One region of the Pseudoalteromonas sp. Bsw20308 genome, then DNA from elsewhere that is predicted to be linked to it. Evidence: riboswitches for the same ligand, from Rfam matches in the RefSeq annotation. Region 1 holds a riboswitch; the other holds the start of a gene.

What was found. A riboswitch is a leader RNA that binds a small molecule or an ion and turns the genes downstream of it on or off. The one in region 1 is predicted to bind lysine.
Region 2: another riboswitch for lysine. It lies ahead of dapA (4-hydroxy-tetrahydrodipicolinate synthase); the one in region 1 lies ahead of lysC (lysine-sensitive aspartokinase 3).

Annotation. Positions count from the first base shown of each region.
Region 1 covers NZ_CP013138.1:2,484,023-2,496,359, forward strand. The annotation lists gene D172_RS10740 (sodium-dependent transporter) at 25-1,347, opposite strand; gene D172_RS10745 (4'-phosphopantetheinyl transferase family protein) at 1,489-2,247, shown strand; gene lysC (lysine-sensitive aspartokinase 3) at 2,294-3,685, opposite strand; lysine riboswitch at 3,761-3,933, opposite strand; gene nhaD (sodium:proton antiporter NhaD) at 4,035-5,282, opposite strand; gene D172_RS10760 (hypothetical protein) at 5,505-6,776, shown strand; gene D172_RS10765 (condensin complex protein MksE) at 6,780-7,328, shown strand; gene D172_RS10770 (chromosome segregation ATPase) at 7,325-10,102, shown strand; gene D172_RS10775 (DUF4136 domain-containing protein) at 10,211-10,762, shown strand; gene D172_RS10780 (peptide-methionine (S)-S-oxide reductase) at 10,915-11,403, opposite strand; gene D172_RS10785 (TonB-dependent receptor plug domain-containing protein) at 11,744-12,337, shown strand, end outside.
Region 2 covers NZ_CP013138.1:284,667-297,003, reverse strand. The annotation lists gene D172_RS01265 (exonuclease domain-containing protein) at 1-393, shown strand, start outside; gene D172_RS01260 (hypothetical protein) at 390-761, shown strand; gene D172_RS01255 (hypothetical protein) at 820-2,475, shown strand; gene D172_RS01250 (OmpA family protein) at 2,662-3,717, opposite strand; gene D172_RS01245 (protein adenylyltransferase SelO) at 4,116-5,525, opposite strand; gene D172_RS01240 (DNA-3-methyladenine glycosylase I) at 5,534-6,232, opposite strand; lysine riboswitch at 6,425-6,625, shown strand; gene dapA (4-hydroxy-tetrahydrodipicolinate synthase) at 6,816-7,700, shown strand; gene D172_RS01230 (2,3,4,5-tetrahydropyridine-2,6-dicarboxylate N-succinyltransferase) at 7,716-8,456, shown strand; gene D172_RS01225 (PLP-dependent decarboxylase) at 8,456-9,661, shown strand; gene D172_RS01220 (succinylglutamate desuccinylase/aspartoacylase family protein) at 9,667-10,788, shown strand; gene D172_RS01215 (phospholipase A) at 10,996-12,030, shown strand; gene D172_RS01210 (bifunctional GNAT family N-acetyltransferase/hotdog fold thioesterase) at 12,103-12,337, opposite strand, start outside.

The sequences.
Region 1 (12,337 bases):
TTAAAAATTCACTTTAAATAGAGCTTAACCAAAGGCAACGTTTGCAAATACTAAGGTCATTAATATTGGGCAAACAAATCGAATATACTGAGCAAACCAGTAATGTACGCCAGTTGTTGCTTGGTGTAATTTATTACCACGCTGCCACATCCACCCTACTGTAATAAAGTAAAATAAACCCATAAGCGGTAATTGGTATTGAGTAAATAGCATAATAACTAAGCCAAATAACCAATCAAAATTTAGTATAATTGCGCTTGCACACACAAGTACAACGGCGCTCACTGCCCACGTTGCTTTGGTGCGACTAACGTTATGGTTTTCGACTAAAAACGCTACCGGAATTTCAGTCGTCGATATAGTTGACGTAACCGATGCAATAGACATTAATACAAAAAATAATAAACCAACTAATAAACCAATTTCGCCCATGGTGCTAAATAGCTCAGGTAAAATAGCAAAAATTAGTTGCCCTTCGCCAATCAGTTTACCGCCACTAAATACTTCAACACCGTTGTGCTGCGCCACATAAATAGCAGGAATAATAAGTAATCCAGCTAAAAAAGCAACGCCAGTATCAAGTAGTGCAACACCTGCTGTGAGCTTTGGTAAATTAGCATCTGGCTGTAAATACGAGCCGTAAATCATCATACAACCCACACCTAACGAGAGCGAAAAGAACGCTTGCCCCATTGCGGCAATAATTAAATTAGGGTCGAGTATCTGGCTAAAGTCAGGAATCAAATACGCGGCAAAACCTTCGCTTGCGCCATCAAGTGTTGCAATGTAGGCAATTAAACCAACAAGCAATACTAGCAACAGTGGCATTAAACGGCGCGACCAGGTTTCGATTCCCGATTTAACCCCTTTTAAAATAATACTGGCAGTTAAAATAAGCATAAGCGGCGTAAATACAAAATTACGCAGCACTGAGTCGCTATGTAAAAATTCGCTTGCGCCTGTGAAACCTAAAAAGGTTGTTATGGGTTCAATAGCGTACGAGAGCATCCACCCTGCCACTATTGAGTAAAAACTTAGCATAACAACTGCGCCCGCAAGGCCTATATAACCGGCTGCTGCACCCACTTTACGGCTAGTGTTTTGCCATGCATCGCCCAATGCTTTTACAGGATTAGCTTGTGCTTTGTGACCTAAATAAAGTTCGGTATACAGCGCAGGTAGCGCAAGTAAAAATATAACAATAAAATAAACCAGTAAAAAAGCACCGCCGCCATGGTTGGCCGCTTGCGTAGGAAAACCCCAAATATTACCCAAACCCACTGCTGCGCCAGCAGCGGCTAAAACAAAACCAAGTCGGCTTTGAAACCCATCACGCACTTGTGCCATACATCTACAAATCTGTTATTATTTTGATTATTGTGAATTAAACCATATTTCATGCCAGCTGAGTAATAAAATTGTACCCAGCCTTTATTAGTGGCACTAACCGCTCACAATATCAGCGACTTCTTTTGCTTTAGGGCTTTTATGACTGAACACTATTTTAAAAACGCCTTGAGTATTACTTCAACTCAATTGGCAAATTTGTCTTTAGCGAGTAACAGTATTTTATTATTTAATGCTAAAACACTTGAGCTTAGTGACTTTAATTTGCCCGACTGCTTAAGCTCATTTGAGTTAACCATTATAAACCGCCGCAAAAGCCCACAAGCTAAGCAAGAGTATTTAGCTACGCGGTTATTGTTAAAACACCTTATTAAAGTAACGCAGCCGCAACATACGCACGTACCCCTTAATAAAATGAGTACCGAATTTGATGAAGCAAGCTCAAAGCTGCAAATACATGTAAATGGTAATGTTATAAATACCTGTATTTCGCATTCGCATGGTTTAGTTGGGGTCGCGCTAAATCTTGATAAAAGTGAGTTTGGTTTTGATATTGAAAAAGTAAGCCTAAAGCGCCCGTTTGAAAAGCTCGCTAAGCATTTTTATCATAATGATGAAATTACACTTATCACCAAGCCTACTAATACCCAAGCCCAAGCAGATACGTTTTTTAGAATTTGGACATTAAAAGAGTCACTTGCTAAAGCCACCAGCCGCCCTATTGCAAAATTACTTAGCCCCAATGTATTTGACGAATTAAATAGTGCAAAGCTGAGTGCTAGCAGTAATCGCGTTACTGTAGTTGATAGCAATGACAGCAATGTTTGTTTTGATGTAAGTGTGGTGCATAAAAAAAGCACCGACTGGCGATGCTTTTTATTAACTGATTTTGTTAAGTGATTTTACTAGGTAACTTTACTAGTTAATCTTCCTGAATAACGGTTATTTACGCAGCAAAATCGTTTTCTAATAAACGGCTATGGATAGACTGTACTACGTTATCTGACTCAGTTTGCTCTACTAAAAAGCACAAGTTGTGTTTACTTGCACCGTGACAAATTAATCGAATGTTAAAATCTTTTAGTACACTCATTAAGTTCATTTCGTGTTGGCGTAATTGAATCTCAGAGCCAATAAGTGCCACCAATGTTAAGTTGTTTTCTACCGAAACATGACAAAACTCTGCAAGCTTATCTAGGCATTCTTGATCAAGCTCTGGGCGCGATGCGTTTTGCGCATTATCAAGGGTTATAGCTACGCTGATTTCTGATGTGGTTACCAAATCTACCGATATATTGTATTCACTTAATAGTGTAAATACGCGTGCTAAAAAGCCGCTTGCTAGGAGCATTTCTGGGCTTTTAAGCGTAAGCAAAATTTGGTTTTTACGTTGTGTTACTGCGCGTATACCTGGTTGCTGCGATTTTTCGCGCTCAATCCACGTACCGCCACGCTCAGGCTCGCGGCTAGAACCTACAAACACGTTAATGTGGCTACGGCTTGCTGGTAAAATAGTCGCTGGGTGCAATACTTTTGCGCCAAAGGTTGCCATTTCAGCGGCTTCGTCAAAACTTAAGCGTGCAATAGGCGTCGCTTTTGCGCACAAACGCGGGTCAGTGCTAAAAATGCCCACTACGTCGGTCCAAATATGCACACTTTTAGCGTTAATCGCTTCTGCTAATAATGCAGCGCTGTAGTCTGAACCACCACGTCCTAGCGTTGTGGTGTGACCGTATTCGTCACTACCAATAAATCCCTGAGTCACAATTACTTGAGCGTCTAATAACGGAATTAAATGTTCTTTAGCGGCTTGCGCTGTGGCTGCAACATTGGGCGTTGCTTTACCAAATTGGCTGTCGGTTTTAAGCACCTTGCGCACATCAAAGCGATCGGCATTTAAACCTTGTAAACGCAGCACCTGAGCAAATAAATACGACGATAAACGCTCACCAAAGCTAAGTAGCTCGTCGTGTTGCTGATCGGTTGTTAGTGGCTCTTGAGCCAATGTTTGAAATGCTTTTAAGGTTTCGTTAAAGCCAACCGCTAAATCGGCATCTAGCGATAATTCATCTAAAATAGTTTGCTGAATAGCAAGCACGCCGTTTATGTGTTCTTGGCGCTCACTTGAGGTAATGCTTGATTTACACAGTGCAACTAAGTGATTAGTTACGCCGGCACTGGCGCTCACGGCAACAATACGTACGCTTTTATCTGCAACAATAATTTCGCTACAGCGACTCATCGCTTCAAAATTTGCAACACTGGTTCCGCCAAATTTGGCAACGATGTAATCTGATTTTGCGCCTGATACAGTTTGTGGCACTGATTGGGTAGTCATTTAGTCTCCTTTCGCGGTATCCAAACCGCAATAAAACAAGAAGAACTTGGCAAAGGAATGCTTGAAGATAAGTCCACTGCCAGAAGCTCTCCACCTATATTGGTGACAGTTTTGAGGATTCAGCCCCATAAACCGAAAAACAATGACGACGTATCATTATTTTCCTCGGCGAGTACTTCCCTCCTTAATGATCATCGGCTTTCGTCGCCTAACATTAAGTACCTAAGTATCGCACCTCTTCTGAATGCTTTATTAACCAGTGGCTAATAAAACAAAACCCCACTAAGTAGCGGGGCTTTGAAAGTTATCGTTTAGACGTCTAGCTGTCAAGCATTTAATAATTTATGAGTTAAATAAAACTGCCCATGTAATACGAGCCCGCATATCCAACCGTATAGCAAATTAATAAATGCAGCGATAAACGCAAGTAGCTCATAAAGGTAAGCGCTTTAACTTTACTCATGGCAATAATGCCCGCAGCCGAACCAATAATAAGCATTGAACCACCCACGCCCGTTGCATACGTAAACGACAACCAGTGTTGTTGGCTCATTACTATATCGGCTTTTAATAATGCAGCGGTAAGCGGTACGTTATCGACCCCTGCTGATAATATGCCCATTAAGTAGTTTGCGTATTCTGGTGCCATTACCGTGTATAGGTCGGTAAATTTACTCAACATACCAATTTCTTTTAATGCGCCTACAAGTAAAAGTACACCTACAAAAAACAATAATGTGTCGTATTCTATATCGCGAACAAAATCGATTATGTCTTTGTTAATGTCTTTTTTGCGCATTAAAAATTGCGCTACTAAAAACATCACTGATAAGCCAAACAAGAAGGTGAGTAAAGGCGGTACGCTGTAAACTACACTCAGCATAAGTGTGCTCACTACGGTAGATAAAAATATAACGGCGATGGTAATGTCGGTTTTTTCAATGCGGGTTTTACCTGCACCAGCAAACTCAACACGCCCTTTCATACCGATAGACAGTAACGCAGCTAGCAGCATAACGCTTGCAAGAGCTGGCGCTATAAGTAGTAATAAATGAGCAATGGTTACTTTGCCATCTAAAAATATCATCAGTGTAGTTACGTCACCTGTTATTAGCGATACCCCACCTGAGTTAACACCAAATACAATAAGCGTGGCGTATTTAATGAGCTTTTTAGGTTCAAGTTTTAACGACATAACAACCGCAAGCGATATAAGCGTAGCTGTTACATTGTCTGAAATCGACGAAAACAAAAATGCAAAACCACCCACCAAAAACATGAGCTTTTTTTCGCTAATACTTTTTGGCATAACACGGTGCACAATATTTTCTATAAACCCCTTTGAATTTAAATACGCGACAAAGGTCATTGCAGCCATTAAAAATAGCCATAGAGAGGCAATTTCTAAAATATTTTCGTTTAGGAGGTGTTGAATCGTATCGGGGCTTTGCCCGTGTAGAGGGTATATAAAAAGAAGAATCCAGCAAAGCGTACCAAAAAACAGCGTGGTTTTAGCTTTATTTACATGGATTATATCTTCTATAACGATCAGTAAAAATGCAATCGCTATCAGGGTTAGAATAATCGAGGAAACCATGGTAGTTAAACAACCTTTGATATAGTTTTAAAGAACACACAAATAACATTCCATTTCATGTGCCTATTTTCGGCGCGAATTTTAGCACTGCCTCTATGCAAAAACTATTATTAAATGGTCTTAAAAACGAATACTATATACAGACAAGGTTAATTAAAAATACGTAATAATGAGTCTTCTAAAAGAACTCAATAATAAAATACTAGGATGTTGTAACCCCTTATGATCCCAGCTAAAAAGCTGCTAAACACCATAACCGAACATTGGGGTGTATTAGCGCTATTATTTAAACGTTTTAAAATGGCTGACTTTAGCCTAAAAGACGTACAAAACGCGATTAAGCAAAAGCAGCCTACGTGGTCAAACGAACGCATTTATAAAGAAACAAATCGTTTGTTAAACCAAGATATTTTAATTCCGCTGGCTAAATCCTCTCAGCTTGAAATAAATCGTGCTATTGCCGATTTTGCTACTTTTTTACTGCAAGAAGAGCATTTAGGCTTAGCGCAAGAAATTAGCGTATTAGTCGACGACCTAGCTCGTTTAGGTAATCGCCTAGATAACGCTGGCGAAATAGAAGACTTTGACGACTTACGCCGCTACAGCCGTATTATGGATGATCGGGTGCGTAAAATAATGAAGCTCTATACGCACAACGAAAACGCTATTTTAAATATAGTTGAACAAGCCAAATCAAATAATGCGGTGCAATCGCTGCAAAAGCGTTATAAAGCGGTAATAGAAGCCTTTGACGAATACATAGAGCCAATGCTTGAAATGGTTGATATTCGCGGTGAGTTTCATGCGTGTTTTATCCTCATTGAAGAGCAAATAAGTAAGCAAATTATTCATATTGAACGCTCGGGTAAAGCGTATAACGACAAACGCATGTTGGAGCAATTACGTACCCGTATACTCGAAATGCATTTAATGGGCCGAGAAAGCTTACGTAAAAGTGCCGATATGCTTATGCCACTACGTGAGGAGCTACGCCGTAATAACTTAATTACTCGCCAAGCAGCCAAAGTACTTGGGCTTGTACGTAAAAATGGTGTAGACAATATGCTAAGTGCTGTGCAACCACATTTTGTAAGCGACGCGCAGCGATATTCGCTTGGTCAGCAACGCCATATCGTGGCTTACATGGCAAGCTTGGTTGAATTTGAACACGAAGAATACCAATTGCCTGACCAGCAAGACGTGCCTGCATTTGTTACACCTAATATTCCTGACTACAACGATGTTAAAACCAGCTTTGCTAAGCGCTTTAATAAAAAACGCAAAAAGCCGCAGCCCTTGCTGCAATTTTTAGACGAAAGCTATCCAGATCTCGATGCCGATGAAATGCTATTTTTGTATCAAAAATTAGTCAGCGACAGCGATATTAAAATAATTCAAAGCGATGAAAAAGCCCGCGTAAAAATTGCCGGTCAGCACTTTTCTTTATATCCATTTAATTCAGAGCCTCAGCCAGATCCAAAGGCAGGTAAATAAACCATGACACACATAAACTTAGACGAGCTAACTCATCTACAAGCCATTAATAAAAAATTAGTAGCGGGTTATCACATTTGCGAGCAAGACAACGTAATGTGGCAAGAGCTTGACCAGCACATAGAAGACTACACCGCCCTATTTACCGCCCTAGGTAACGATTTAAAACACGACAGCCGTGGCTTTTATTATTTTGGTAGCGACGAAAGCACGCCAAATATGGGCAAAATATCTCGCGCTATCGCGCTCACCATTTACATTTTAATTGAGCACTACGCCAATACGGGTAAAGATCCAATGCGTGCATTGTTTGACGACGTAAACGATTTAGAGCTTATGCAAACGCTGGTGCAAATTAACAAACATTTGTTTGATCAGCTTGAGATATTTTCGGGATCTGATTTGCGCAAAGACGTTTACCTGCGCATGGTGCGCCTAGGTTTAGCCCGTGAAGTAGAAGGCGGCTTTCTGCTACAAGCGCCAATTCACCGCTACATAGATGCACTCATGGAAGTAAACGAAGAAACTTACATTACAGAGGACGAGGAATGAAAAATCTATACGGACTAAGTAAACTCGCCCTACTTAACACCGCAGGCTATGCAAAATGTGTGATCCCGCTTGATAAAAGCAGCTCTATTTGCGCGCCCAATAACACAGGTAAAAGCTCGGTTATTAACGCCCTGCAGTTCCCGCTTATTAACGATTTACGCTTAACAGAATGGGACGGACACGATTTAGATGAAACCCGTAAGTTTTATTTTTCATCCGATCAGTCGTACATTTTACTAGAAGCTAACTTGCCTCATGGCTCGGTAGTAATAGGCGTTGCGGGACTTGGTAAAATTGCCGGTTACGCGCATCAGTACTTTTGTTATCAAGGAAAGCTTGATTTAGAGCAGTATACGCAAGGTAAAACTATTATTAAATTTACCAAGCTGTTCAACCATTTAAAATCGCTTAACTACAACCCTATTGAGTTAAAAGCACAAGAGTTAAACGCGCTATTGACTGGCGGCGCAACCCCATTTGACGGCGACATTAACTTAAAAATGATCCCGCTTAATAATGTGCAAGACTCCTCTATTTATAAAGAAATATTTAGACGTATTCTTAACTTACATAAATTGGGCGCAAGCGACGTAAAACGCTTTATGCTGCGTGTGTTTGAACGTCATATGTCGAACTCTAAAGTCGACTTTTATGAAGTATGGCGTCGCTCGTTTGATAAAGTAAATCGCTCAAAACGCGAATTAAAAGCCCTTGAGTCAATGCAAGAGCCAATAGCAGCGCTTGAATCAATGCTTGAAAACCAAACCGTGCTTAAAGGTAAATTAGCCGCATACGCACCTAAAATTGACCAAGCACTGATTGATTTTGATACCTATCAAGAATCGCAACTTAATGAGCTGGGTATAGCGCTTGAAGATATAGAGCACGAAAAACACGAGTTTGAGCAAAAGCAAAGCCTATACGTACAGCAATCGCGTGATATAGAGCGTAGACAAACTCAAATTGAGCAGTGGTTTTTAGATTACGATGCGCTTAAAAGCGAGTTTGAACTAGTAAATAAAGCCACGCTTAAAACCAGCCTGACTCAGTTAAAGCAAGATTACGAGTCGCTTTCGCACTCTATAACTAGCGCACAAGGGCAAAGCCTGCACACGCTTGACTACCGCATTAGCGAAACACAAAAACAAATTAAGAGCTTAAAGCTGCAACTTAAAAATCTTGAATTTAATTTGTTTACCCGCATGCGCGAAGACCTCTCGTTAAAAGAAGTAGAAGAAATATCGCGCATTTTAAACCCAGATATTCTATCGTTTGCAACCACCACTAATGGCGATATAACCATTGATGACGAAGACGCGTTTGGTGAATTTTTATCGCTACTTAGCGAAAACGTTAAAGGCGGCGTATTAACGCTACCAGGTGCGAGCATTAAGCTTAAAAAGCTCTCGCCTGTGCAAATGCAAAGCGGCGAAAATAAAGAGCAATTAACCGCTCAGTTAAATGCACTTGAGCATTCACTTAAAGAGTTTAAGCAACAACGCGATGTTGCTGCAAACGTTGCCGACAAGCAAAAAGAAAAAGACGCGTTATACGATGAGCTTATGAGTGCAGAGAGCGCCCTAAAACGCTTAGAGCAGTTTGATGTAATGCAGCAATCGGTTGAAGCGCAAGCCATGCTAAAAGAGCAGTTATTAGCTGAGCGCGAACAAGTTGACGACTACCTGCAAGATATTCAAAAAAATAGTGGCTCAATTGCCGATCGTCGCTCGTTAATTAAATCGAAACAAGAGCAAATTAATCGCCAAACTGAGCGCTTACGCCAAGTTAAAAGCGAGCGAATTGACCACACGCTTGATTTATACAGTGGTAAAGTAACCCCGTACATGATTGATATTACGGTCGACTTTGATAACTTAAGCGACCTTGTTCATCACTTTAATAAAGACTGCCAAGAACTGCGTAATTTTGACATAAACGTGCGTAATACCTATTTGCATGTATATAACGCGGGTATTACTAAATTCGACAACGAAAATGACGAATACACTAAATACCAAAAGCTAATAAGCGCCTTTCATAATATTGAAAACGAACGCGATGCTGTTGAGCGCCAAGCACGCGTTGCGCTTACCGAAGTGGCCGCAACTATTAAAGGCTTGCGAGAAGATTTAGACCGACTTCGACGCGAAATGAACAGCTTTAATAAAGGCATAAGCCAGCACCGTATTTCAAACCTGCAAGCGTTTAAAATTAACGTCATACCGCGCAAAATGCTGGTTGATAGTATAGACACCATTATCAGCACGTCGCATCAATTTGAGCAAGGTGACACACTTGATTTACTGAGCCAAGAACCGTACAGCGAAAGCGCGGTAAACGAAGCGAAAGATCACTTAATTAAACTCGCATCAGATAAAGCGGGCTTAACACTTACCGATTTATTTGATATCCGATTTGAAGTGGTTAACCGCGCAGGTGAAACCGAACACTTTGAAAAAATAGATTCGGCGGGTTCAAATGGCACACGTATTACGATTAAGTTATTGTGTGGCATGTTGTTTATTCGTTACTTATTAAGCGATCAAGAACAAAACCTATACCGTATACCTATTTACATAGATGAAGCGGCCGACATTGACCCGCAAAATCAAAAAGCGATTATAGAAACCGCACTAAGCTTTGGTTTTGTGCCTATATTTGCCTCAGTTAAGCCACAAATAAGTTGTGACTACATTGTGCCGATTCGCTCGGTAAAAGACGGTGCACAAAACTGGGTGGATGAAAAAGATTGGATTGAAGTTGAACACAATTAATTGGCCGTTAAGGCAAACCAACTAAACTAAAATATAGGACGTTTAAATAATACACATTTAAACGATGTGTGTTATTTTAAATTAATGCATTTTATTGGAGCAAACGTAATGAAAAATATACTTATTGTTGCAGCGCTAGCACTACTTACAGCCTGTACACAAACCCCTGATTGGGATTACGATAAATCAGCCAACTTTAGTAATTTTAAAACATTTGCTTGGGTAGAAAACGCCAGCCTAACTAAAGACACAAATAACTACCAAATTAATGGCCTAATGGAAAAACGTGTTCGCACTGCTGTTAACGCAGAACTGAGCCAAACACTAGGTATGAGATTAGTTGATGCAGCAAATGCTGATGTACTTGTTAACTATCATGCATCGGTAGACAAAGAGCTTGAAGTAGATACATTTAATGTAAACTACCGCCCGCATTGGGGTTATTGGGGTACTGGTTTTCAACGCGATACAACTGCGCGTGAATACGAAGTGGGTACACTGATTATTGATATTGTGGATCGTGAATCTAACCAGCTAGTATGGCGCGGCGCAAAAGAAGGCCGATTAAAGAAAAATCAATCGCCAGAACAACGTGAAGCATCAATTAATAAAACAGTGAGCGAAATTTTAAGTAACTTCCCGCCGCAAAAGCAGCAGTAAGTTAAAATTAGCTATAAGTAAGTTTTAAAAAAGCTCACAGTTCGTGAGCTTTTTTGTGGATGTGTATTTTTGGGCTTACAGACTTAAGTAATTACGAGCTGCGCTCGTCACGTCAGCAAGCTGCACGTCTACAAAAAAACACCGCGTTAAATTTACGATTTATACTTATGCAGTAACTCAAGCGGTATATGGCAGTAATCATCAGGGTGATTAGTTAATCGGTCTTGATGCTCAGGATCGCTTGGCACGTAGTTAGTTAGCAGCTCTACCCCTACCACAATTTTATCGGCATCACTGCGCTTGTTTATATAATTGCTTGCTGCGTCTAAATGGCTTTGGCTTTTGCTATAAATGGCAGTGCGGTATTTAGGGCCTACATCATCCCCTTGTTTATTAATGCTATACGGGTCAATAATTTCAAAAAAGTAGTCATACAGCTTATTTAGGCTAACGACTTTTAAATCAAAAATGACTTTTACGCATTCGGCATAACCATCGTATTCGCCGTTAGTGGTTTTGCTTGTACCATTAGCGCGCCCTGCTTCAGTACTTATTACACCAGGTAAGTGCTTTAAAAATTCTTGTACACCCCACAGGCAGCCACCAGCAAAGTAAATAGTATTTTGTTGTGTCGTATCCATTATAAATGTTACCTAATAAGTAATTATACCGATTGCATTAAAATAGTGTTCTATTATAGCGCCAAGAAAATAGCGCAATAACAAGGCGAAAATTATGACATATAGTTGTTCTATATAAATAATTTTTAACGCAGTGAGTGCGCTATTTAATACGATAGAATGACCATGTTTTTAATAAAGCCGGTATTACGTAAATGGTTATCAAATGCAGTTATTAACAAATTAATGTACAATCGCGCACAAAATGACTGCTGTTACATTTAGTTATTTTATCATGCTCAAATATAAGCTTTGAAATTAATTGTAACCGCAGCTACAAATAAAAAATGACGAGAAACACATGAATCGCAAACCACACATTATAATACCTGCAATATTATACAGCGTTACTGCATTTGCTAATGCTAATACGCTATCTGATGAGTCACCAATCGAGAAAATAACGGTTGAGGCCTCACCCACTGCAAATAAGTTGCCAGTAGGTACATTCGACTCGCCTATTTCTAATTTAGAATATGACCCTCGTGTTGACCTTCAATCGCGTAATATGGCTGAGGCGCAAGCTGATGTAACTATACGCGGCGGTATTTTCGAAAACACCGGTTTTAGAGTAGGAAGCGCTACTCTACTTGACCCGCAATCTGGGCATTATTTTGCTGAAATACCCATTGCACCGCAAATGCTAACCGGCCCAGATGTTTTAACCGGTGCCGATAACGCACTTTACGGTATGAATAGCTCTGTAGGTACAGTTTCGTTTGGTTGGAAACCGATTATTACTGGCGGTAGTGTATCCCTTGGTACTGGTACAAACGACTTTAATTTGCAAAGTATTCACGCTGCTAAAAACACACAACTTGATAGCTTAGCTAACTATACTCTGGGCTTTGAAGGTGAGTATTCTCATTCGCAAAGTGATGGCACCATTGATAAT
Region 2 (12,337 bases), 1.7 Mb from region 1:
CAAACTTATAGTACGCTAGCTCATTTTGAAAAGGTTAAAAGCTTATTAGGTGATTGCGAAAGCTTTATCTATTTTTTAGATAACGACAGTGGTTTTAAAGTTGGTTTTCCATCTGTATTCCAAGATATGATTGCCCAAGATAGACTTTATGCATACATTCTAACTACCGATAAAAGTGGTGGTGCTAATTTATTAGACGCTGGTATGACTGAAGAGCTAAAGGCAAGAGCATTAGCCCTGCAAGTTGATTACCCTGATGAATCAGAGAAGCAGTTATGGCAACGTATGTGGAAGACACAGTTTGACCGACCTGTAACGCAACTAGGTAAGCGCTCAGAGTGGCTTATTAACCCTATAACCCTAATTCTCGTTATGTGGCCGTACAGCCGTTGACTGGAATTAATGCTGATTCAATTGAGCAAGCATCAATGATATTACAGTCTACATCACTCAATGGTGTTGATAACTGGTTTCAAATCTTGCGGAGGCTGGTTACCATGCTAGAACGACCTGTTACCAGCGCTACAAACTCAAAACGCTGGAATGCATATGCAGGCTATAACCCTACGTGGATGTGCAAGCTAATTGAAATAATGCGTGTTTATAATAACTTTTGTCGTACAAACGAAAAGTCATTAAAAGATAAAAGAAGTAATGACGAGCCAACAACTCCAGCCCAGCGAGTAGGTATAGCTCAACATGTGTACCGCGCATCTGATATCCTCAGCTTCAGTGCTAATAAAGAATTTATGGTTGGTTAGCCCAAACACATCAGCCACTAACTAAAGTAATTAAAAAAATATTAATGGAGCAGCTTAAATGGAATGTAATTGGGACTTTATAGGACTTTGTTTAGTTGAGGCTGGTAGCTCTACTAGTACGATTTTTGGTTTTTCTGAATTTCTGACAGGGCTTGCTCTGTTATTGATTGTGTATACGATTACTGACTTTAGGTATAAATTTAGAATATCAGTATCTCCTGTAAACCTAAATAAAACGATATTTTTTCTTATCACCGCTATTGGCATTGGTACATTAATAACAGAGTTTTGGGTTGCTCAAAAATGGCCAACAGTAACATGGAATATGTCACAAGCTGCTTGGCAAAGCAGTTTCGCAATCATATTTCTATCAATAGTTATTATTTGGCTTTGGTATGCATTTATTTCTCCTCCCAAGTTTTCCAGCAAAAATTATAAAAAGTTTTCAATGCAACTATATCGAGTAGTATTGAAAGGAAACATTGAAGAAATCAAAATTTTAAGCGATGAACTTTCACTATCAATTCCAAATATTGTCAAGCTTGCAAATAATCAGGAAGCTGTCGTTCAAGAACTAAAAACCGATCATGTTAGCTATTTTGCAAATGATATGGCTCTACTATTGGCAAATAGACGTATGTGCCAGTGCATAGCAGATGTATCACCTAATACGGCATTGGTATTGTTTGATGCATTATCAAAAGAAGATGTCATTCATGTTGATAGTTTTTCAACATTAACTTCAAATATTACGGCTGAATTGATAAAGAACAAAAACTCGCAAATTTACCATGAAGATCATGGATACGATTCTGGGTTATTAGGTTACATTAAGCCACTAAGTTCATCTATGTTCGGTAATTACAAACTGCTGAATATGCTAGGTAATCGCTCTGTATTTGATGTTGATTATAAAGAGCGTGACGATTGGGATTCAGAACAACTCAACAAATACTGTGATATGGTTTTGTTAACTTTTGAGTCTTACTTAAAACAAGGTTATTGGTTTGCTCATTCATTTATCTTATATAGGGCCATAAGTGATATAAAGAGTTTCTGTCTTGGTATTTCTGAGTTCAATAATACTGATTTAGATTGGCGAAATGATGCATATAAAAAGTTTGAAGTTTTAATAAGCTTTGCTCACGAACTCACAACTCTATTGGGTAAGCAGGACAAAACGCCTCATCTGATTGCTCTTAAGCCCAAAGACGAAAATCAAAAAAATTTATACGATAATATTGCAAACTTTTACGCTGAAATAATACATGCAGCGGCTTATGTTCGTTCTCCAATAGATACATGTTGGACCATTCAACACAATACGGTATGGGGGAAGTTAATAAGCAGGTTTGCTGAAGATACAGAAGCTAGGAGGATAATTTTACATAAAGTAAGACGTATCATATATGACGAAATTAAAGAGTTTGAAAGATTCCCAAATTATAAATCAACTCGCTACCTAGGATTTTGCCTTAATGTTCTATGGATAAATGGCTATAAGACAAGTAGGAGAGATGAAGGAAGAGCATTGCGTAAGGTAGTTAACAATTGGTTTAGAAGTAATTACTTGAAACTTGTTGAAGATAACCCTGTGTTAGCAGAATCTTGTTTGGCTGGTGGGATCACCTATAACATGGAAAAAAAAGCTCTAGTTAAAAGCTATAGAGGAGGTATGGGGAAAGGCCCTGTTTTGGATTATTTCTATCTGTAAAACAAGTAAGCCTTTGATTTTAAATACTTCCTCGTACGATTACTGTTGTTTTTTTTAGTTTTATATTTTCTATAGCCCTTTATTTATAAGGCACTAAAAATAAAAATGGCTACCTAAAAGTATAGGTAGCCACAGTTTGACTTAATAGCCCGGCTCTTGGCTGGGTTTCTATTACAAACTATTTAATTAACGTAAAACTTTAACGTTTTTGATAGTTTTGATATGCGCTTCTACACGACGGTTTTCTGCGTTTGCAGCTTTAGTGTTTGCATCATTTTTAAGACGCTCTTCACCTAAACCAACTGTAGTAATGCGATCTTGAGCAATACCATCAGCAACAAGTTGCTTAGCTACAGCATCAGCACGCTTTTTAGATAACCATTTATTGTAAGTTGCTTTACCTACAGCTGAAGTGTGACCTTCTAAAAGCACTGTTGTACCTGGGTACTCTTTTAAGAACTCAGATACTTTTTCGATATCATTTAAGTACTGAGTAGATACTGCTGATGTATTATTAGGGAAAGTCACTAATAAGCTTACAGTTACTTCTTTATCTTCATATAAAGTACAACCAGTGCCATCAACTGCGTCAGTCATTGGCGTGTTTGGACATCTATCGTCAGCATCTAAAATATTATCATTGTCGCTGTCTGAAGGAGCAACTGCAACTTCAACTACTTCTGGAGCTGGTTTTACTGGCTCAACTGGTGCTGAGTTTTGGCCAAATAAGTAGTTAATACCAATTTTAGCGCCTACATCTGTGTAACCACGGTCAAGACCTTGGTATACAGCTGTTTCAGCATTTACAAATAAACCATCTGTAATGAAATGTTGGTAACCAACACCTGCATTTAAGAATGTATTGTCATCTACTACGTCCATTTCTTTAATACCGAAAAGACCGTAGAAAGGACCGCCATTTAAATGATAAAGAGCATCAATACCGTAACGCTCGCCATCAATACTGTTGCGGTTGCCAGCAACTTTATCAAAAGCATTAAAATCCATGTCTGCATATTCTAGGCGTGCGCTCCAGTAATCACTGAAACGGTAACCAGCTTCAACACCCCAACCAGTTGATTCATTTACATCAAGACCAGCTTGGGCACGCATGTTTTTCCAAGATGCGTCATAGTAGTCACCAAATGCGCCAATGTAGAAACCTTCTTCTTTATCTGCAGCAAATGTAGATACGCTAGTTGCAGCTAACGCAATTGCGATTGTAAGTGATTTTAATTTCATTGTTTTCTTCCCATTTTAACAATTAAAAATTGTAGCTAATCAATACTAGCTCAATCTGTTTTATACAGACTAACCGAACCTTTGTTAATCAATACTTAACGAATAATAAAGTTTATAAATTTTTTAATGATCTATAACGACATCAAACCACCCATTGTAGGTGAAATTAAAAATATTACCTACTCTGCAAATAATTTATAGTTGTGGTTTTTTTATAAATCGATAGCCTGCGATAAAAACAGGAACAATTCAGTTAAATGCACTTTTATACACAGCAAAACTTACTTATCCTTATAAAATGGATGATAACACTAGAATTTATTTTGCTCAATCAATGAACACTTCTAAAAATGAAAAATGAATATTTATAATCATAAACTTACATCTAAAATTAATAGTTAAGTACCGCAAAAAGTACGATACCCCTGATCACTTTTAGGAGGCGTCTGAAAATCGACAAGCTTATTCACTTCATTATAAGGATTGCTCAGTACTTTTAAAAAATCACTTAATAGCGCACTTGACCCCATTTCGCTGTAGTCAGTAATAATTGATTCAATGATGTGATTGCGTGGTATTACTCGAGGGTTCGCTTTTCGCATTACTGTATAACTATTTCCATCAACCCGGCTTTGCCATTTACATGCCCATTGCGCTAATGCTTCAGGAATAAGCGCTTCCTGTTTTAACGACTCGGTTAATGCATCAAAGGTATTGGTGTAATCGAGTTCATGAACTTTTAATAATGTTAACAATTCTGCAACTAACTTTGTATCGTTTTCATCAATACCGACTAAGCCCAACTTTTTTGCCCACATAGCCGTAAATTCAGTATTAAACTGTTCAGCAAAGCTATTTATATGTGGCGTCATTAGCGAAACAGCTTGCTCATCATCGTCATGAATTAGTGGTATAAGACTTTCAGCTAAACGGGCACAGTTCCAGTTAGCCATATTCGGCTGGTTACCAAATGCATAGCGGCCTTGTTTATCAATAGAACTAAATACAGTATCAAAATCAAAACTGTTCATCATGGCACATGGGCCGTAATCAATGGTTTCTCCGCTTACTAGCGTATTATCTGTATTCATTACTCCGTGAATAAAACCAACACGCATCCAGCTCACAATTAGCTTAACTTGGTTTTTAATCACTGCGCCTAAAAAGGCTAAATAGCGCTGCGAACCTGTCTCGGTTATTTCTGGGTAGTGTCGCTCTATAGCTAAATCGGCTAAATTTTTAAGCCCTTCAACATCGCCTTGCGTCGCTAAATATTGAAATGAACCAACACGAATATGGCTCGTTGCTACGCGAGTAACGATAGCCCCTGCTTGTGGCGGATTACGGTAAACCGTTTCGCCACTGCCAACAACCGCTAAGCAGCGTGTGGTTTTAACTCCCAGCGCATGCATTGCCTCGCTCATTACGTATTCACGAATAGCAGGACCAAGTGCACAACGCCCATCCCCTCCTCTTGAGTAAAGAGTAGCACCAGAGCCTTTTAATTGAATATCCCACAACTGGTTTTTATCATCATTAATAGCGCCCAGTAAATGCGCTCGCCCATCGCCTAAACGTGGTGAAAAATGTCCAAATTGGTGCCCAGAGTAACCAAGTGCTACTGCAGGAATTGCCTGTTTATCGTTGCCGCTAAAAGTGCTGGCACGCAAATCAGCCGCAACGTTAATATTAAACTCTTTTGCTAAGCTCTCGTTCCACAGCAATAACTGAGGAGAGGCGACACTTGCAGGGAAATCTTCAATCGCGAAGTTTTCCGCAATGTCTGTGTATCTTGGCACTAATTTCATGGTAATTCCTATTGTTGCTGACTTATACCAACACGGTTGTCACCTACGCCATAAGCAACAATTAAGCTCAACTCTTGCATACTTAAGCCACTTTGCTTTTGCATTTCATTAAAAAAGGCTTGGGCTGCATTCAGTGACTTTTTAGTTTGTAAGCCGCCGTCTATAATTTTATGCGCACGCAAATAATTCTCTACATCGCGTGATAATAAAAAAGTATCTTTTCCAAGTGCTCGCAATGCATAAGGGCCAGTATTTCCGCCTAAACGCGAACCATGCTTTTTTAAATACGCCCATAAACCAATAATATCGTCTGTTGGCCAATTAGCGATAAACTGGCTGAAACTGCCATGTTCCCCTGCTATCTCGTGGATCATGTAAGCATTTTCGGTAATTGTTTTTACTTTTTTATAGTTACGAACAATACGCTCATCCGTAGCTTTTTGTTCCAGCATATCGGGTGGCATCATTAATAACTTATCAACGCTAAAATCCCAAAAAACCTCTCTAAAGCCCGGCCACTTATTATTAATGACTGACCAATAAAAACCGCTTTGAAATACTTTTCGAGTAAATTCTTCAAGCCAATCGTCGTCACTTAACGTGCTTAGTTGTTTTTTAGATAACGGTTTTGCAAGTAATAACTTCAGCATTTTTTCGGAGCCTTTTCGCTCTACCGCTCGCTTATAAATATCGCTAAATTTTTCCATACTAATTAAATACCTCACTACTTATATTGCTAGTGTACGAGAAAAGCACCCAATACGTAACCACTCCCATTATGGATGAATGAATATGCATTTAGTCGCTTGACACCCAGACGGCTAAAATGCTTTAATCGCTGCAATTACCCTATTTAAATTGCGCAGGTTTGTAAGTTTTTACTCTACAAACAGGTGCAAAGGGCTAGAAGAGGTGCGTTATTCAGGTAGCGTATGTTAGGAGCGCAAACTCCAGTGAGCATACGTGAGGGGAATTAACGCCGAGAAGTAACCACTTTTGCGAGGTGTTTATTTCGGGCGACTAGGTTGAACCCTAGCGACTGTCACCAATAGCTGCTTATAACAAGCAGCTTATTAGTTTGGTGGAGAGCTTCTGGTCTTAAATATTAAGGCCGTGCGCCCTATTATTTTAAGCCCATTCGCTCTTCGAATTATTAGTTCGAACGACGTTAATGCGGCTCCTTCCATAAAGCTTTTTAACTCTTCGAATAATACCAATTGCATTAAATTAGCTATCGATAAAATGATCACGTTTTTAATAAAATTGGTACAAATTATAAGTTCGTGAGAGATGATCAACAACTTCAATTTAAATGACTACTCATTGTGGACCGCGCTCGTAACGCCATTTGATCAACACCGCGATGTTGACTACAACACGTTAACTAAGCTGGTTAGGGATCAAGAAGCGGCGCATAATGGCATTTTGCTACTTGGCAGTACGGGCGAAGGCTTGGCGCTAACGCAAAAAGAGCAACAAGCCATTGTAGAACACGTATGCCAGCTAAAACCAGCAGTACCACTCATGGTAGCTGTTGGCGGTAGTAACTTAAAGCAACAAATTGAGTGGGTTAACTACTGTAATACACTCCCAATTCATAGCTTTTTATTTGGCTCACCGCTTTATGCAAAGCCTGGCGCTATAGGTCAAACTCATTGGTTTGAAAGCCTACTTAATGCAAGTGTTCACCCGTGTATGCTTTATAACGTACCGGGTCGAAGTGCTGTTAGCATTCCAACGGCAACAATTCAAAACTTACAAAATAATAAAAATTTATGGGCGTTAAAAGAAGCGAGCGGCAGCATTGCTCAGTTTGAAGCTTATCGCCAAGCTGCGCCTAATTTAGCTATTTTTAGTGGCGACGATGCGCTAATGCCTTATTTTGCTCAAGCTGGCGCAAAAGGTTTAGTGTCGGTAGCTGCAAATGCATGGCCCGCACAAACTCACGAGTTTGTTAAACGCAGCTTAAGTGGTCAACACCCTAATTTATTTGCCCAGTGGTCAAGCGCTATTAATAGCCTATTTGCTGTTGCAAACCCTATTCCCGTAAAGGTATTGATGCATTTGCAAGGTCGCTTAAGCAGCCCGCAACTTCGTCCACCTTTAACACACCTTGAGTTAACTCAAACCGATTGCATCACAACTGCAAACAACACCATTTTATCTTGGCATTAAATACAGGTTTTTATAATGAGCTGGTTAGAACTATTAAATAATTTAGAATCGGGCGCAGTACGCGCAGCATCACAAAACGAAAGCGGCCAATGGCAAGCTAACGTAGAAGTAAAACAAGGCATTTTGGATGCCTTCAAAAATGGCACTAATACTGAGTTTGCAGGTGGTTTTGTTGATAAACATAACTTAGCTCCACAAGAATTTAGTACTGATGATGGCGTACGTATGGTGCCAGGTGGCTCTAGTGTTCGCCGTGGTGCTTATGTTGCTAAAGGCACGATTATTATGCCACCAGCGTATGTAAACATTGGTGCATACATCGACGAAGGCACAATGGTAGATAGCCACGCATTAGTTGGCTCGTGTGCACAAGTAGGTAAAAACGTACATTTAAGTGCTGCAGTGCAGCTTGGTGGTGTACTTGAGCCAATTGGTGCAAGCCCAGTAGTTGTAGAAGACGACGCCTTTATTGGCGCTGGCTGTATTATTGTTGAAGGTGTAGTTATTAAAAAAGGTGCAGTACTTGCCCCAGGCGTGCGTTTATCAGCAACTATTCCGGTATACGACTGCGTAAACGAGCGCCAACTAGATAAAGGCGAGCCAATCCCAGAATACGCGATTGTAATACCAGGCTCTCGCCCTGCGTCAAACGAGTGGGCGCGCGAGCAAGGCTTAAGCATGTCGTGTGCGTTAATTGTTAAATACCGCGACGAGAAAAGCGATGCATCGTTATTGCTTGAAGAGGTTTTACGATAATGAGCTTTTTGAGCACGCCTATCAAAACCGCTGTAAATACAATTACACAACAACTTGATACACCTTTTTTTGTTTACGACCTAGATCAACTAAACACGCATCTTGCACGTTTAGTTGCGCAAACCGATGTAAAACTGTGGTACGCGGTAAAAGCAAATCCACTGTCTAAAATTATTCAAAGCTTAGACAACGCTGGTTTTAATTTTGACGTAGCAAGTAAAGGTGAGCTTGAGCAAGTACTCGCACAAGGTATTAGCTCACAGCGCGTGCTCAACACAGGGCCTGCAAAAAGCCCTAAACAAATTAAACACTTTATTGAGCGCGGAGTACGTATATTCGTAGCCGAAAGCCTCAATCAAGTACGTTGGTTAAACCAACAAGCGCAACTACAAAATACGCAGTTACAAGTATTACTGCGAGTGCAATTACGCTGGCCTGAAGGTGAAAAAAATCCACTGGGCGGCGACAGCCTTACGCCATTTGGTTTGGGTTGTGATGAGTGGCAAGCACTCAATGTAACCGACTACCCTGCACTTAAGTTTGACGGCTTACATATTTTTCAGTGGGGCAACATGCTTAGCACGCAAAAACTAAGCGACTTGTGGTCACAAATGATTGCACCTCTTAGCCAACTTGCCAGCGATTTAAATATTAGCCTTAAAATTCTCGATTTAGGTGGCGGTTTAGGTATTCCTTATACACAAAATGAAGCAACGCTTGATTGGGATGACTTAATAGCTGCGCTCGCTAAAATTAAAAATGATGCGGGTGTAGAAGAATTATGGATGGAACTTGGTCGTTATGCCGTTGGCGAATGTGGTCATTACGCAAACCCAATAATAGAGCGCAAACAAAACTATAATCAACAGCAAGTCATTTTAAGCGGCGGTATAAACCACTTATTACGCCCTGCTGTTACCAGCCAAGATTTTCCTGCTGCGTTACTGCGTGAATCCAGTGCTAAAACTCAAGCGGTCACTTTATACGGCCCACTTTGTACAGCGCTTGATTGCTTGGGTGAACATAACTTACCAAGCGATTTAAATGAGCACGACTGGCTAGTGTTTAGCCAATGCGGTGCTTACGGCTTTACCGAAAGTATGCCGTATTTTTTATGCCATGAGCTCGCCGGCGAGTACACATTGCAAAACGGTAAACTTACCTGTGTTCGCCAAGCCGAAAATGCCAGCCACTACTTAAGGTAATAAGCATGAGTAATACAACACACATCAGCCAAGAGAACATTGTAGTAGGGGAAGTTGCAAACGGCTTACCGCTTACAATTCCTGTTTATCGCTTAAAAGGCGATGGCACAGGGCCTAGTGTTTATGTTCAGGCCAATATGCATGGCGCTGAAGTGCAAGGTAACGCAGTTATTTTTCAGCTACTTGAGCAATTAAAACACCTAAACCTTAATGGCGATATTACATTAGTACCTTATGCTAACCCAATTGGTTGTAATCAAAAATCTGGCGAGTTTACCCTTGGCAGGTTCGATCCGATTACGGGCACTAATTGGAATCGCATGTATCACTACAATAAAAATTTAGTGGCACAGTTTGCACAAAATCATACCCAGTATGACGACGCTACATTAAAAAGTAACTTCAAACAGGCGCTTATTGACGAAGTAGACAACAAACTTAACGGCCCTGCTTATTTACTTAATACGGGTAAACGCATTGCACTTAACCTACAAAAGCTCGCTCATCAGGCTGATATAGTACTCGATTTACACACAGGTCCTATTTCAAGCAAGCATTTGTACTGCCCAACCTATGCAACCGACAGCGCACGTTACTTTAATATTGAGCATGTATTGCTTATCCCTAGTGATTTTGACGGCGCTATGGATGAAGCTAACTTTTGCCCATGGTGGCATTTGAGTGATGCACTTAGCGAGCAAGGTCGTGAATTATCAATACCTGTAGAAGCATTTACTGTAGAGCTAGGCAGCCAAGAAAAAATAGACTTAAAAGAAGCACTAAACGATGCTAACAGCATTTTAAGTTACTTAAATCACAAAGGCGTGCTGCAAAACGCACCACATACGCCAGCTAATATCACTCGCTATGCATGTAATTTAGATGACTACTTTGCTTATTACGCCCCCATTGGCGGCATGGTTGAATACATAGCCCCACTTGGCGGACACATTAAAGCCGGTGAGCCTATTGCTAATATTTTACGAATGGAGCGCTACTTAAGCGAGCAACCACTGCAAACACTTACTCTCGATTGCGATGCAATTGCCATTTTGCACTTTGCCTCGGCGAGTGTTAACCAAGGCACCGAACTTTATAAGTTTTTTACTAACATATTTGAGCTTTAGCTCACCCTTCTCATTGCGTGAGAGCACATAGTTAATGTGCATTAAAAAAGCGGCCTAGGCCGCTTTTTTTCTGATCTATATTTACTTTGTATACGTACAGACCTTGTTATAAATACAAATTCAGTAAAAGTTCACCGTTACATATGTAAAAAGACGTTATAATTAAATTAACGCATACAACACAACCCGAACCCACAAGGAATTACAATGAGCTGGCGCCACTGGATCACACTTTCTGCCTTAATGAGTACAGCTACCTTCGCACAAGAAGAAGTTGCAACAAATGAGCAAGACAACGACATCGAACTTGTAAAGCAGTGTATTTTAAATGAAGTAATTGGCGGAGATGGTAAACAAACATTAGACGATCTTCGTAAAAAGTGTTCAGCTCTTGAAGAAAACAAACAACTTACCGCGCTTGATAAACGCCAAGCTCGTGAAGAAGTAGGTAAAAAAAATAGAAATGTAATTACGCCACATAAACGTAACTACATTTTGCCTCTTTCGTACGTATCACACCCAAACGATCGCCCATTTGATGGCTTTGATGCACTAACCGACGACAACGACGGTGAACCGCTCGACAACTTAGAGGCAAAGTACCAGCTTTCTATTAAAGTACCTTTGTACGATGATTTTTCAGATGAAGACCAAGCATTATTTTTTGGTTTTACGCTGCAATCATATTGGCAAATATATAATTCAGAAATCTCCTCACCATTTCGTGAAACGAACTACGAACCTGAAGTTTTTTGGATAAACTACCTCGATCCAGAAAATGTACTTTGGGGCGATGAAATGGCAATTGTTTTAGGTATTTCACATCAGTCAAATGGTCGTAGCCAGCCCAACTCACGCTCATGGAACCGTATTTACGCTGATTTCATTTGGGAAAATGAAGGGTTTGTTTTTAGTTTTAAACCTTGGTATCGCATAGCCGAGGACGAAAAAGACAACGTTTTAGAAGCTAAAGGCGACGATAATCCAGACATATACAAATACATGGGCTATTTTGAATTTAGCGGTGCATACCGTCTTAACGATCATGAATTTAGCTTTATGTCGCGTAATAACTTAAATTCAGACAATCGTGGTGCTATTCAGCTTGACTGGTCATTTCCATTATGGGGCCGAGTTCGTGGTTATGCACAATACTTCAATGGTTATGGCGAAAGCTTAATTGACTATAATGCCGATATAGAACGTATTGGTGTAGGTATATTATTAACCGATCTGCTGTAATACTTCCCTAAGTTTTACGCATTAAAAAGCCAAGCATTGCTTGGCTTTTTAGTGTTTTGAACAACTAAACAGTTATTTTTTTACTACAAACTGCCCTTCAAACTCCGCAACTATATTATCACCATCATAAATAGTAACAGGCACAACATAGCTTGCTTTACCTTCGGTTTCTAAATCGCTCAACTTACCTTTGCAGGCTTGCAAATCTACACACCCTCGTGGGTCGGTAGTAAGCGGCTTTAAGTACTTAATGTTAGCATCGGCTAATACAATATTACCTTCAAGCCCAGCTTCTTTAAGTGCTAAG